One region of the Erwinia persicina genome, then DNA from elsewhere that is predicted to be linked to it. Evidence: predicted binding sites of a transcription regulator. Region 1 holds the regulator's gene; each other region holds the start of a gene.

What was found. Region 1 encodes PhoB, which activates phosphate uptake and scavenging genes when phosphate is short. Its sites were predicted from a motif close to CTGTCATAAAACTGNCNNAT; they were not measured.
Region 2: a site for PhoB is predicted at 1,361-1,380, ahead of pstS (phosphate ABC transporter substrate-binding protein PstS). Genes of this name have one in related genera too.
Region 3: a site for PhoB is predicted at 1,632-1,651, ahead of phnC (phosphonate ABC transporter ATP-binding protein). Genes of this name have one in related genera too.

The regions. Positions count from the first base shown of each region.
Region 1 covers NZ_CP082141.1:3,578,129-3,581,411, reverse strand. Annotated here, with positions in the region: gene sbcD (exonuclease subunit SbcD) at 1-1,033, opposite strand, end outside; gene phoB (phosphate response regulator transcription factor PhoB) at 1,246-1,935, shown strand; gene phoR (phosphate regulon sensor histidine kinase PhoR) at 1,959-3,272, shown strand.
Region 2 covers NZ_CP082141.1:4,647,995-4,651,277, forward strand. Annotated here, with positions in the region: gene mdlD (NAD(P)-dependent benzaldehyde dehydrogenase MdlD) at 1-94, opposite strand, end outside; gene K6L24_RS21465 (NAD(P)-dependent alcohol dehydrogenase) at 108-1,223, opposite strand; gene pstS (phosphate ABC transporter substrate-binding protein PstS) at 1,611-2,651, shown strand; gene pstC (phosphate ABC transporter permease PstC) at 2,751-3,283, shown strand, end outside.
Region 3 covers NZ_CP082141.1:1,890,885-1,894,167, reverse strand. Annotated here, with positions in the region: gene phnD (phosphonate ABC transporter substrate-binding protein) at 1-688, opposite strand, end outside; gene phnC (phosphonate ABC transporter ATP-binding protein) at 727-1,575, opposite strand; gene K6L24_RS08440 (oxidoreductase) at 2,361-3,188, shown strand.

The sequences.
Region 1 (3,283 bases):
GCAACAGCACCACCTCCACCGGCAGCGGTGCGGTCAGCTCCTGAATGCGGCGCTGTAACTCACTGAGATAGGCCTCGGTGACGATTTCAATATCCAGCCAGATGGTTCTGCCCTGCGGATCGGGCGTCAGCGCCGCCAGCTGCTGTTCGATCTGCTCCAGCGATCCTTTAATCATCTGCATCGGCTGGAAGGACGGGATCGGCAGCGCCTCAGCGGCAACGAAACGGCCCGCGTCGAAGTCGACCTGAAACACGTTTTTGGCTTTACCCAACTCATCAAAACTGAGCGGAATGGGTGAGCCGCTGTAACGAATATGGTCGCTGTTGGCAATGCGCTGGGCACGGTGAATGTGGCCGAGGGCAATGTAGTCTGCCGGGGGAAAACAGTCGGCGGGGAAGGCGTCCAGTGTGCCGATGTAAATATCGCGCACGGCGTCGCTTTTGGTCACCCCCAGAGTGGTCAGATGGCCGGTCGCTATAATAGGCAGCGTCAGTCCCAGCGCCTCCCGCTGCCTCAGCGCCTCCTGCCAGCAACGTTGATAATGATCGGTAATGGCTTCCAGCAGGCTTTGCTGCTTCTCCCGCCCTGACTGTCCACTCTGGCTACGCAGAATATCGCGTGGACGTAAAAAGGGGATCGCGCAGAGCAGCGCGCCGGGCTGGCCATCGCGGCGATTCAACATCAGGACCTGCTGGCTGACATCGTCACTGGCAGCCGCGATCACCCGGGTATTCAGGCACGCCAGAAGCTCGCGCGATTCGTTCAGCATCGCCACCGAATCGTGGTTACCGCCCAGGATCACCAGCTGACAGCCGGTTTGCTGGAGTCTGACGACAAAGCGGTTATACAGCTCGCGTGCGTAGCTCGGCGGCGAGCCGGTATCAAAAATATCCCCGGCGACGATAATGGCGTCCGCCTGCTGCGCTTCTGCTTTTTCCAGCAGCCAGTCAAGAAAGGCCTGGTGCTCAGCCGCCCGGCTTTTGGTGTAGAAAAACTGGCCAAGATGCCAGTCGGCAGTATGAATGATGCGCATGGGGGTCCTTTCATGGCGGAAATGCATGGCGGGAAGTATACCCGTCCTGCCTGCCGAATTATTCACGCCAGGCAGATTAATGCGGTGCGGGGGATTTTATTTAAGTCCATCAATGCCTTCAGGGGGTGCTTTTTTCATAAAAGTGTCATAAAACTGACGCATAATGGCGCCGCATATCCCCGTGACAACCTGTCACAGCAGCAGGAGCAATAATGGCCAAGCGAATTCTGGTGGTGGAAGATGAAGCCCCAATCCGTGAGATGTTGTGTTTCGTTCTGGAACAAAATGACTATCAACCGATCGAAGCCGAGGACTATGACAGCGCAGTTAACTTGCTGATTGAGCCCTGGCCGGATCTCATCCTGCTGGACTGGATGTTACCGGGCGGTTCAGGCATCCAGTTTATCAAACACCTGAAGCGTGAAGCCATGACCCGGGATATTCCGGTGATGATGCTGACGGCGCGCGGTGAGGAAGAGGATCGCGTGCGTGGCCTGGAAGTGGGCGCGGATGATTACATCACCAAACCTTTTTCACCGAAAGAGCTGGTGGCACGCATCAAGGCCGTGATGCGTCGTATCTCCCCGATGGCAGTGGAAGAGGTTATCGAGATGCAGGGGCTGAGTCTTGACCCGTCCTCGCATCGCGTGATGTCCGACACGCAGCCGCTGGAAATGGGGCCGACGGAATATAAATTACTGCACTTCTTTATGACCCACCCGGAACGTGTCTACAGCCGCGAGCAGTTGCTAAACCACGTCTGGGGGACTAACGTTTACGTCGAAGATCGTACCGTCGACGTCCATATCCGTCGTTTGCGTAAAGCGCTGGAACTGACCGGGCACGATCGTATGGTGCAGACGGTTCGCGGTACAGGTTATCGTTTCTCTGCACGCTATTGATCGTTCGCGCTGGAGTCTGAACCGTGTTGGAACGCCTCTCCTGGAAGAGATTATTGCTTGAGCTGTTGCTCGCCGGTCTGCCCGCACTGATCCTCGGGCTGCTGGTGGGTGGGCTGCCCTGGCTGCTGTTAGTCTCAGTACTGTGTGTGCTGGGTTTTCATTTCAACAACTTACTTCGACTCTCTCACTGGCTGTGGGTTGACCGCAGCATGACGCCTCCCAGCGGCCGTGGCAGCTGGGAACCGCTGTTCTACGGTCTGTATCAAATGCAGGCGCGTAACCGCCGCCGCCGCCGTGAGCTCGGCCATCTGATCAAGCGCTTTCGCAGTGGTGCCGAATCACTGCCCGATGCGGTGGTACTGACCACCGAAGAGGGCACCATTTTCTGGTGTAACGGTCTGGCACAGCAGATGCTGGGGCTGCGCTGGCCGGAAGATAACGGCCAGAACATCCTGAATTTACTGCGTTATCCTGAGTTTACCCGTTATCTGCGCCAGCGCGATTTTACCCGTCCGCTGACGCTGGTGCTGAACAGCCACCGTCATCTTGAGTTCCGCGTCATGCCCTACAGTGAAGGGCAGTGGCTACTGGTGGCGCGAGATGTAACGCAGATGCACCAACTGGAGGGGGCACGCCGCAATTTCTTTGCGAATGTCAGCCATGAGCTACGCACGCCGTTAACCGTGCTGCAGGGCTATCTGGAGATGATGAATGACTCCGTGCTGGAGGGCAGTCTGCGTGACAAGGCCTTGCATACCATGCAGGAGCAAACCAAACGCATGGACAGCCTGGTGAAACAGCTGCTGACCTTGTCCCGCATTGAGGCGGCTCCGGCGCTCGATCTGCAGGAAAAAGTGGATGTGCCGATGATGCTCCGGGTCCTGCAGCGGGAAGCGGAAACCCTCAGTAATGGCCGCCATGAGATTCATTTTCACACGGACCCCCATTTGCGCGTGTTTGGCAATGACGAGCAACTGCGTAGTGCGATTTCTAATCTGGTGTATAACGCCGTCAATCATACGCCGGACGGGACGCGCATTGATGTCAGCTGGCTGCGCAACCCCCAGGGGGCCCAGTTTAAGGTGAAAGATAACGGGCCGGGCATCGCACCGGAACACCTGCCGCGGCTGACAGAGCGTTTCTACCGGGTGGATAAAGCGCGTTCCCGACAGACCGGCGGCAGCGGATTAGGGCTGGCGATTGTCAAACACGCGCTCAGCCACCACAATACGCGGCTGGATATCACCAGCAAGCCCGGCAGCGAAACCTGTTTCAGCTTTCAGCTACCACTCCGATTGATTGTCAGTGCCGGACTGGCTGAGAATGCGCTGCGTTAAGTCTTACGGAA
Region 2 (3,283 bases), 1.1 Mb from region 1:
TTTTAAACGTATTATCCCGGGTGATGCCGGATAAAAAGAGGGTTTTCTGCCGGTGAAAAATCTCGAGTAACGCTCCCTTCTCTTTCGACTCCATTGCGCCTGCTCCTTTATATCCGGTAGCTTTTATCGACGATCAGCACGGGCTTGATGGTGACGCCGCTGGCGGAGTCCGCTCTTGCCTGATTGATGTCTGCAAGGTCATAGAATTTCACTAACTTCTCAAACGGGAACTCCCCACGCTGATGCCACTCAATCAACTGCGGTACGGAAACCTGAGGAATGGCATTGCCCATGAGAATGCCGACGACACGTTTGCCGGAGGCGACCAGGCTGCGCATCGGATTAAAGGTTAAATCGTGGCGCGTGACGGCCAGCGGGGCCAGCGTACCGCCCGTCGCCAGCGCATCCAGCGCACTTTTCATCACCGCAGACAGGCCGGTGGTGTCGATGGCGTAATTGACACCCTTGTCCTGGGTGAGGCTGGCAATGGCGCTGACCACCTCGCTTTGGCTGCTGTTAATGGTATCGGTCGCACCCAGTTCGCGCGCCAGCGACAGGCGGGGATCATGGATATCAATCGCAATGATGTGCCGGCATCCGGCAATTTTTGCCGCCATGATCGCCGCCATACCGACAGCCCCGGTACCAAAGACAGCAATGTCAGAACCGGGCTGCGGTTTCAGTCCGTTGAATACCGTCGATGAACCCGTTAACAACCCACAACCCAGCGGTGCCATCAGACGCAGGTCTGCCGTTTTATCCACGACGATCAGGTTGTTGAGGCGGGTATGGCAATGGGTGGCAAAAGAGGACTGGGAGAACATCGTAGACACCTTCTCCCCATCGGGCTTCAGCAGCACGGCGCTGCCGTCATGGCGGAACCCTCCGGCGTTCATCATTCCCCAATCCTGGCAGCGAGAGGGTTGGCCCTGACGACACTGAGCGCAGCCACCGCAGTAAGCGTAAGACATCACGACGTGATCGCCCGCGTTAATCCCTTTCACCGATCGCCCCACCTCCTCAACGATCCCTGAACCTTCGTGGCCAAGTACGCCCGGAAAAAAATGTTCTTCATCACCCACGCGCAGCGCTTCGTCGGAATGACAGATCCCGGAGGCGACGACTTTTACCCGCACCTCATCGTCGCGTAAGGCCGTCAGCTCCAGCGTCTCCAGCTGGTAGGGGGCATTGACGTGGTTGATGACCGCAGCCGTTATTTTCATGGTGGTTATCTCCTGTCCTGTGGAAGGGAAAAAGTAGCACCATGAAAAACCAGCGCAGCGGCAGGAAGTGTGATCGCATTAAAAGCCTGATGCGGGCGCGGGGAAGCCATCTTGTGATGAGGGAATTCCGGTGGGGTGTGTCACAAAAGTGTCATATTTCGTACATTTTACTGTCACCAAACTGTCCTATTTTGCCTCCAGCAGCAATCATAATTATATCCTTCATACTTCAAGCTGCAGGTGCGTTGGCTACATTCGCTCACCCGAATCACTTACAACAGTAAGCTCATCGGGATTCGCTCATTTGTCGCCGGCCTGCAACCCGAATTATTTTGGCTATAGATAAACACGGCAACTGGCCTGACTTTTTAATCCCGTGGAGGGAACATGACACTGATGCACAAAACCCTGGCTCAATTCGTCGCAGTAACCCTGTCTCTCAGCGCCGTTTCTGCCATGGCCGCTACCAATCTCACTGGCGCAGGCGGGACATTCCCGGCACCGGTGTACAATAAGTGGGCAGCAGAGTACAACACCGCGACGGGTAGCCAGGTTAACTATCAGGGTATCGGTTCTTCCGGCGGCGTTAAGCAGATTATTGCTAAAACCGTAGATTTCGGTGCTTCAGATGCACCGATGAAAGACGAAGATTTAGAAAAAAATGGCCTGTTCCAGTTTCCGACAGTTATTGGCGGGGTGGTACTGGCGGTTAATATTCCTGGTATCAAATCTGGACAGCTGACCCTGGACGGCAAGACCGTGGGTGATATCTATCTGGGCACCATTAAAAAGTGGAATGACCCGGCGATCACCAAGCTGAACCCGGGCGTGAAACTGCCTGATTCCAACATCAACGTGGTACGCCGCGCTGACGGTTCCGGTACATCATTCGTGTTTACCAGCTACCTGTCTAAAGTGAACAGTGACTGGAGCAGCAAGGTCGGTAAAGGCAGCACCGTTAACTGGCCAACCGGTCTGGGCGGCAAGGGTAACGACGGCGTGGCCGCCTTCGTTCAGCGTCTGCCGGGCTCCATCGGTTACGTAGAGTACGCTTACGCTAAACAAAACAGCCTGGCGTACACCAAGCTGGTGGATGCGGATGGCAAAGCCATTGAGCCAGGTGAGAAGAGCTTTAGCGACGCAGCGAAAGGGGCTGACTGGAGCAAGTCATTTGCTCAGGACCTGACCTTCCAGAAAGGCGACAATGCGTGGCCGATCACCTCCACGACCTTTATCCTGGTGCACAAAGAGCAGGCTAACGCTGAGAAAGGCGCTGCCGTACTGAAGTTCTTTGACTGGGCTTATAAAAACGGCGGCAAAACCACCGCGAGCCTGGACTATGCTTCCCTGCCTGATTCAGTGGTAGAGCAGATCCGTAGCGCCTGGAAAAAAGAAGTGAAAGACAGCTCTGGCAAAGCCCTGTACTAAGCCACGGCAGTAACGCACCACCGCAGGTGGTGCGTATGACCCCCATGGGCAGGTTAGCCTTGCCCGATACGTATCTGCAGTAACAGACTCGAGAATTCTATGGCTGAAACCAAGCCGGCATTCAAGGCCCCCGGAAAACAGGGTGACATCATCTTCGGCGCACTGGTCAAACTGGCTGCGCTGATCGTGCTGTTGCTGCTCGGCGGCATCATTGTCTCCCTGATCATCTCCTCGTGGCCGAGCATCCAGAAATTTGGCTTCTCGTTCCTGTGGAACAAAGAGTGGGATGCCCCTAACGAACAGTTTGGTGCGCTGGTGCCGATTTACGGCACCGTCGTGACCTCCATTATTGCCCTGCTTATCGCTGTCCCGGTGAGCTTCGGCATCGCCCTGTTCCTGACGGAACTTGCACCCAACTGGCTGCGTCGCCCGCTGGGCGTGGCGATTGAACTGCTGGCGGCGATCCCCAGTATTGTTTACGGCATGTGGGGCCTGTTTATCTTTGCTCCGCTGTTTGCCACCTACTTCCAGCAGCCGGTCGGTGACGTACTGGCTAACGTACCGATTGTTGGCACCCTGTTCTCCGGCCCGGCTTTTGGTATCGGGATTCTGGCCGCCGGGATTATCCTCGC
Region 3 (3,283 bases), 1.7 Mb from region 1:
TCATCAGGTCCGGGTTACCGGCGCGGATCATGCGGGTGAACGCGCCGCTGGTGTAACCGGTGTTGTAATCCCCGATCATCGAAGCCCAGGTCACAGCCCCGTCAAACTGGCCGTTCAGCACGCCCAGCACATCCTGCTCATGGCCGCCGGAGAAGGTGACGCTGGAGAAGTGGCCGTTATATTTATCGTCCACCGTGCCGCCGAACTCTTTCTTAAAGCTTTCATTGGGGATCAGGAAGCCGGAAGTGGAATCCGGATCCGCCATACCGAAGGATTTGCCTTTCAGGTCAGCCAGCGTTTTGTACGGGCTGTCGGCTTTGACCACCACCACCGAGTGGTAGCCGCGTGATTTATCCGCGTCATCCACGACGATGCCGACCACGTCGACCGCCTTAGGATCGTTAATGTACACCGAGGCATAAGACGAGGGTGACATACTCAGCACCATATCGACCTTGCCGCCAATCAACCCCTGGATCACGCCTGAGTAATCAGACGAGTTACGCAGTTTGGTATCCACGTTCAGCTCTTTGTCGAAGAAGTCTTTCACGCACTGGTTATCACCAATCTGCTGCGTGGCATTCTGACCGCCGAGGATACCTAAGTTCAGTTCTTTTGGTGCATCGGCGGCGTTAACGCTGGCTGCCATAACACTACTGATTACCGCTGCGAGAATGATTTTTTTCATTGCTGAGTTCCGTGTCCCATAAAAGTAGTATTGCCCGGTCAGGCCTGGAGGTCTTCGTTACGTTGAGAAATGTCGTCGCCGTAAAGCACGTGCAGCAGATCGTCCGTCAGCTCCGCGGGGTGCCCGTCAAACACAATACGGCCCTTAGCAATGCCGATGGCGCGCGTGCAGTACTCCTTCACCAGCTCTACCGAGTGCAGGTTGACCATCACGCTGATCCCGTTGTGACTCACCTGGCGCAGCACATCCATAATGCGTCGGGTGTTTTTCGGGTCGAGGGAGGCCACCGGCTCATCGGCCAGTAAAATTTTTGGGTTCTGCATCAGCGCACGGCAGATAGCCACCCGCTGCATCTGCCCGCCGGAGAGATTTTCCGCACGCTGTAACGCCTGGGGCAGCATATTCAGCCACTCCAGCAGGCCAATGGCGCGGGCGCGGTCTGCGTCGGGGAAGATTTTAAAGAAGGATTTCAGGGTCGACGTCTGGCTCAGGCGGCCCAGCAGAACATTGGTCAGCACATCCAGCCGCGGTACCAGGCAGAAGTCCTGGAAAATCATGCCGCATTCGCTGCGCCACTGGCGCATCTGCCGGGTATTCAGCTCAACGATGTTCTGCTGCTGCCCATTTTCATGGAAGTTGAGGATCTCGCCTTCGCTGGCCGGGATGGTGCCATTGAGCACGTGCAAAAGGGTCGATTTGCCTGCGCCGCTGCGGCCAATGACGGCCACCAGTTCCCCGCCATGCAGGTCAAAATTAATATCCTGCAGGACGCGACTCTGCGTGCCGTAAGATTTGCCTAATCCCTTTACCGCCAGCACTTTCGGGCGCAGAGCAGCCTGCGGCACCGTCTGCTGCTCGGAAGCAATCTTCAATAATGCCTGTGCCATATGTCTACCGTCGTCAGGTTGCGCGTGATTCGCTGTGGCCCTATTAACTATGCTGACGGTGAAACTTTAATGACAGGGGGGTGATGGAAAAATGACAGGCTTCTTATCACTTTCACTATGATGTGTTGCGTCCTGCACGCGAAAGCAGAAGTCAGGTTTAATCATTAATAAAGGAAAGTAAAGAGTTTCACTACTGGCATTCCAGATAAATATCACCATACTCTCAACAAAATGGGAACGACTTAAACCGGTTAAAATAAGCTTTTAGTAACACTATTTCCGCAACTGTCACTACAAACTAAACACGCGCCCCGAAAGCCACATTAAATCAGGAGGAACAGGTAGTGGATACTCAGAGCGAATGCGGCAGCGCGAGTTCTACCGATAAAGGTTTAATTCAGATTTTGAACTTATCAGTATGTCAGTGAATGTGTTTTTGACCTCCCGTATGTTTCCACTGGGAAGAAGCTCATCATTGTTCTGATACAGCCTGACCTTGCGACTACAAGGGCCAATAAAAAAGACCTGCATCTTTTTCACCCTCCTTTTATTCCACTTTTCGTTACGCATGAATCATCCGGCATTCAGATCCCGGATTATCAGGCAATAATTAAACAGAATCAGGCTATCTGACGCTGTTTAAAGCCTATTATAATAGACTGAAGCCGAATCGTCAGCAGTATATAACCTTATGCTTTTCATGCGATATTGCAGAGAGACATAGATATATTGTCTGCACGATTTCCCTATGTCTGTATTCCATGAATAGTTAAAAGGTGCTGTCTATGAGCAAAGTTTGGTTTATCACCGGAGCAACACGCGGAATTGGCGCCGATATTGCCAAAGCCGCCCTGGCTGCGGGTGACAAAGTCGTTGCCACTGGTCGCCAGAAAGAAAGCGTAACCCGAGCTCTTGGTTCATCAGAACATTTACTGGCACTCAGCCTTGACGTAACTGATGAGCAACAGGCACAGGCTACTGTACAGGCGGCAATCAGCCATTTTAAGCAGATTGATATCGTGGTTAATAATGCCGGGTTTGCCGTTCTGGGTGCGCTGGAAGAGACGACAAATGCGGAAGTTCGTCGTCAGTTTGATACTAATGTATTTGGCCTGTTAAACGTAACCCGCGCCGTTTTGCCCGTGATGCGTGCCCGAAAAAGTGGCCATATTTTTAACCTTTCATCACTGGCAGGTTTTTATGGTGATGCCGGAGTTTCAAGCTATTGTGGCACTAAATTTGCCGTTGAGGGCATATCCGAAAGCCTGGCGAAAGAGGTTGCGCCACTGGGGATTCATGTAACCATTGTTGAACCGGGTTATTTCCGAACCGAGTTTTTGACTGAGAACTCTGTCGTTTACACAGATAATATTATTGCTGCGTATGATGCAACGTCTGGTGAAACCCGTCGGGCAACCAGAGCCGTTGACGGCAAACAGGCTAACGACCCTAAGAAGCTGGCGCAAGCTTTACTCAGACTAGCTAATGAACAGCAACCACCATTGCGTTTCACCGCGGGTGCTGATGCAACCGAGATATATGATCGTGTCCTGGTGGAAAAAAAGCATGAACTTGATTTGTGGCGGACACTTTCTGATTCACTTGCTTTTTAAATGATGCGTTTTGTTTCACAACCACTTATATAATATTATTTTTATCACTGCGGGTAACTTAACGATGACCACTCGGAATATCACTGGCAGTGATT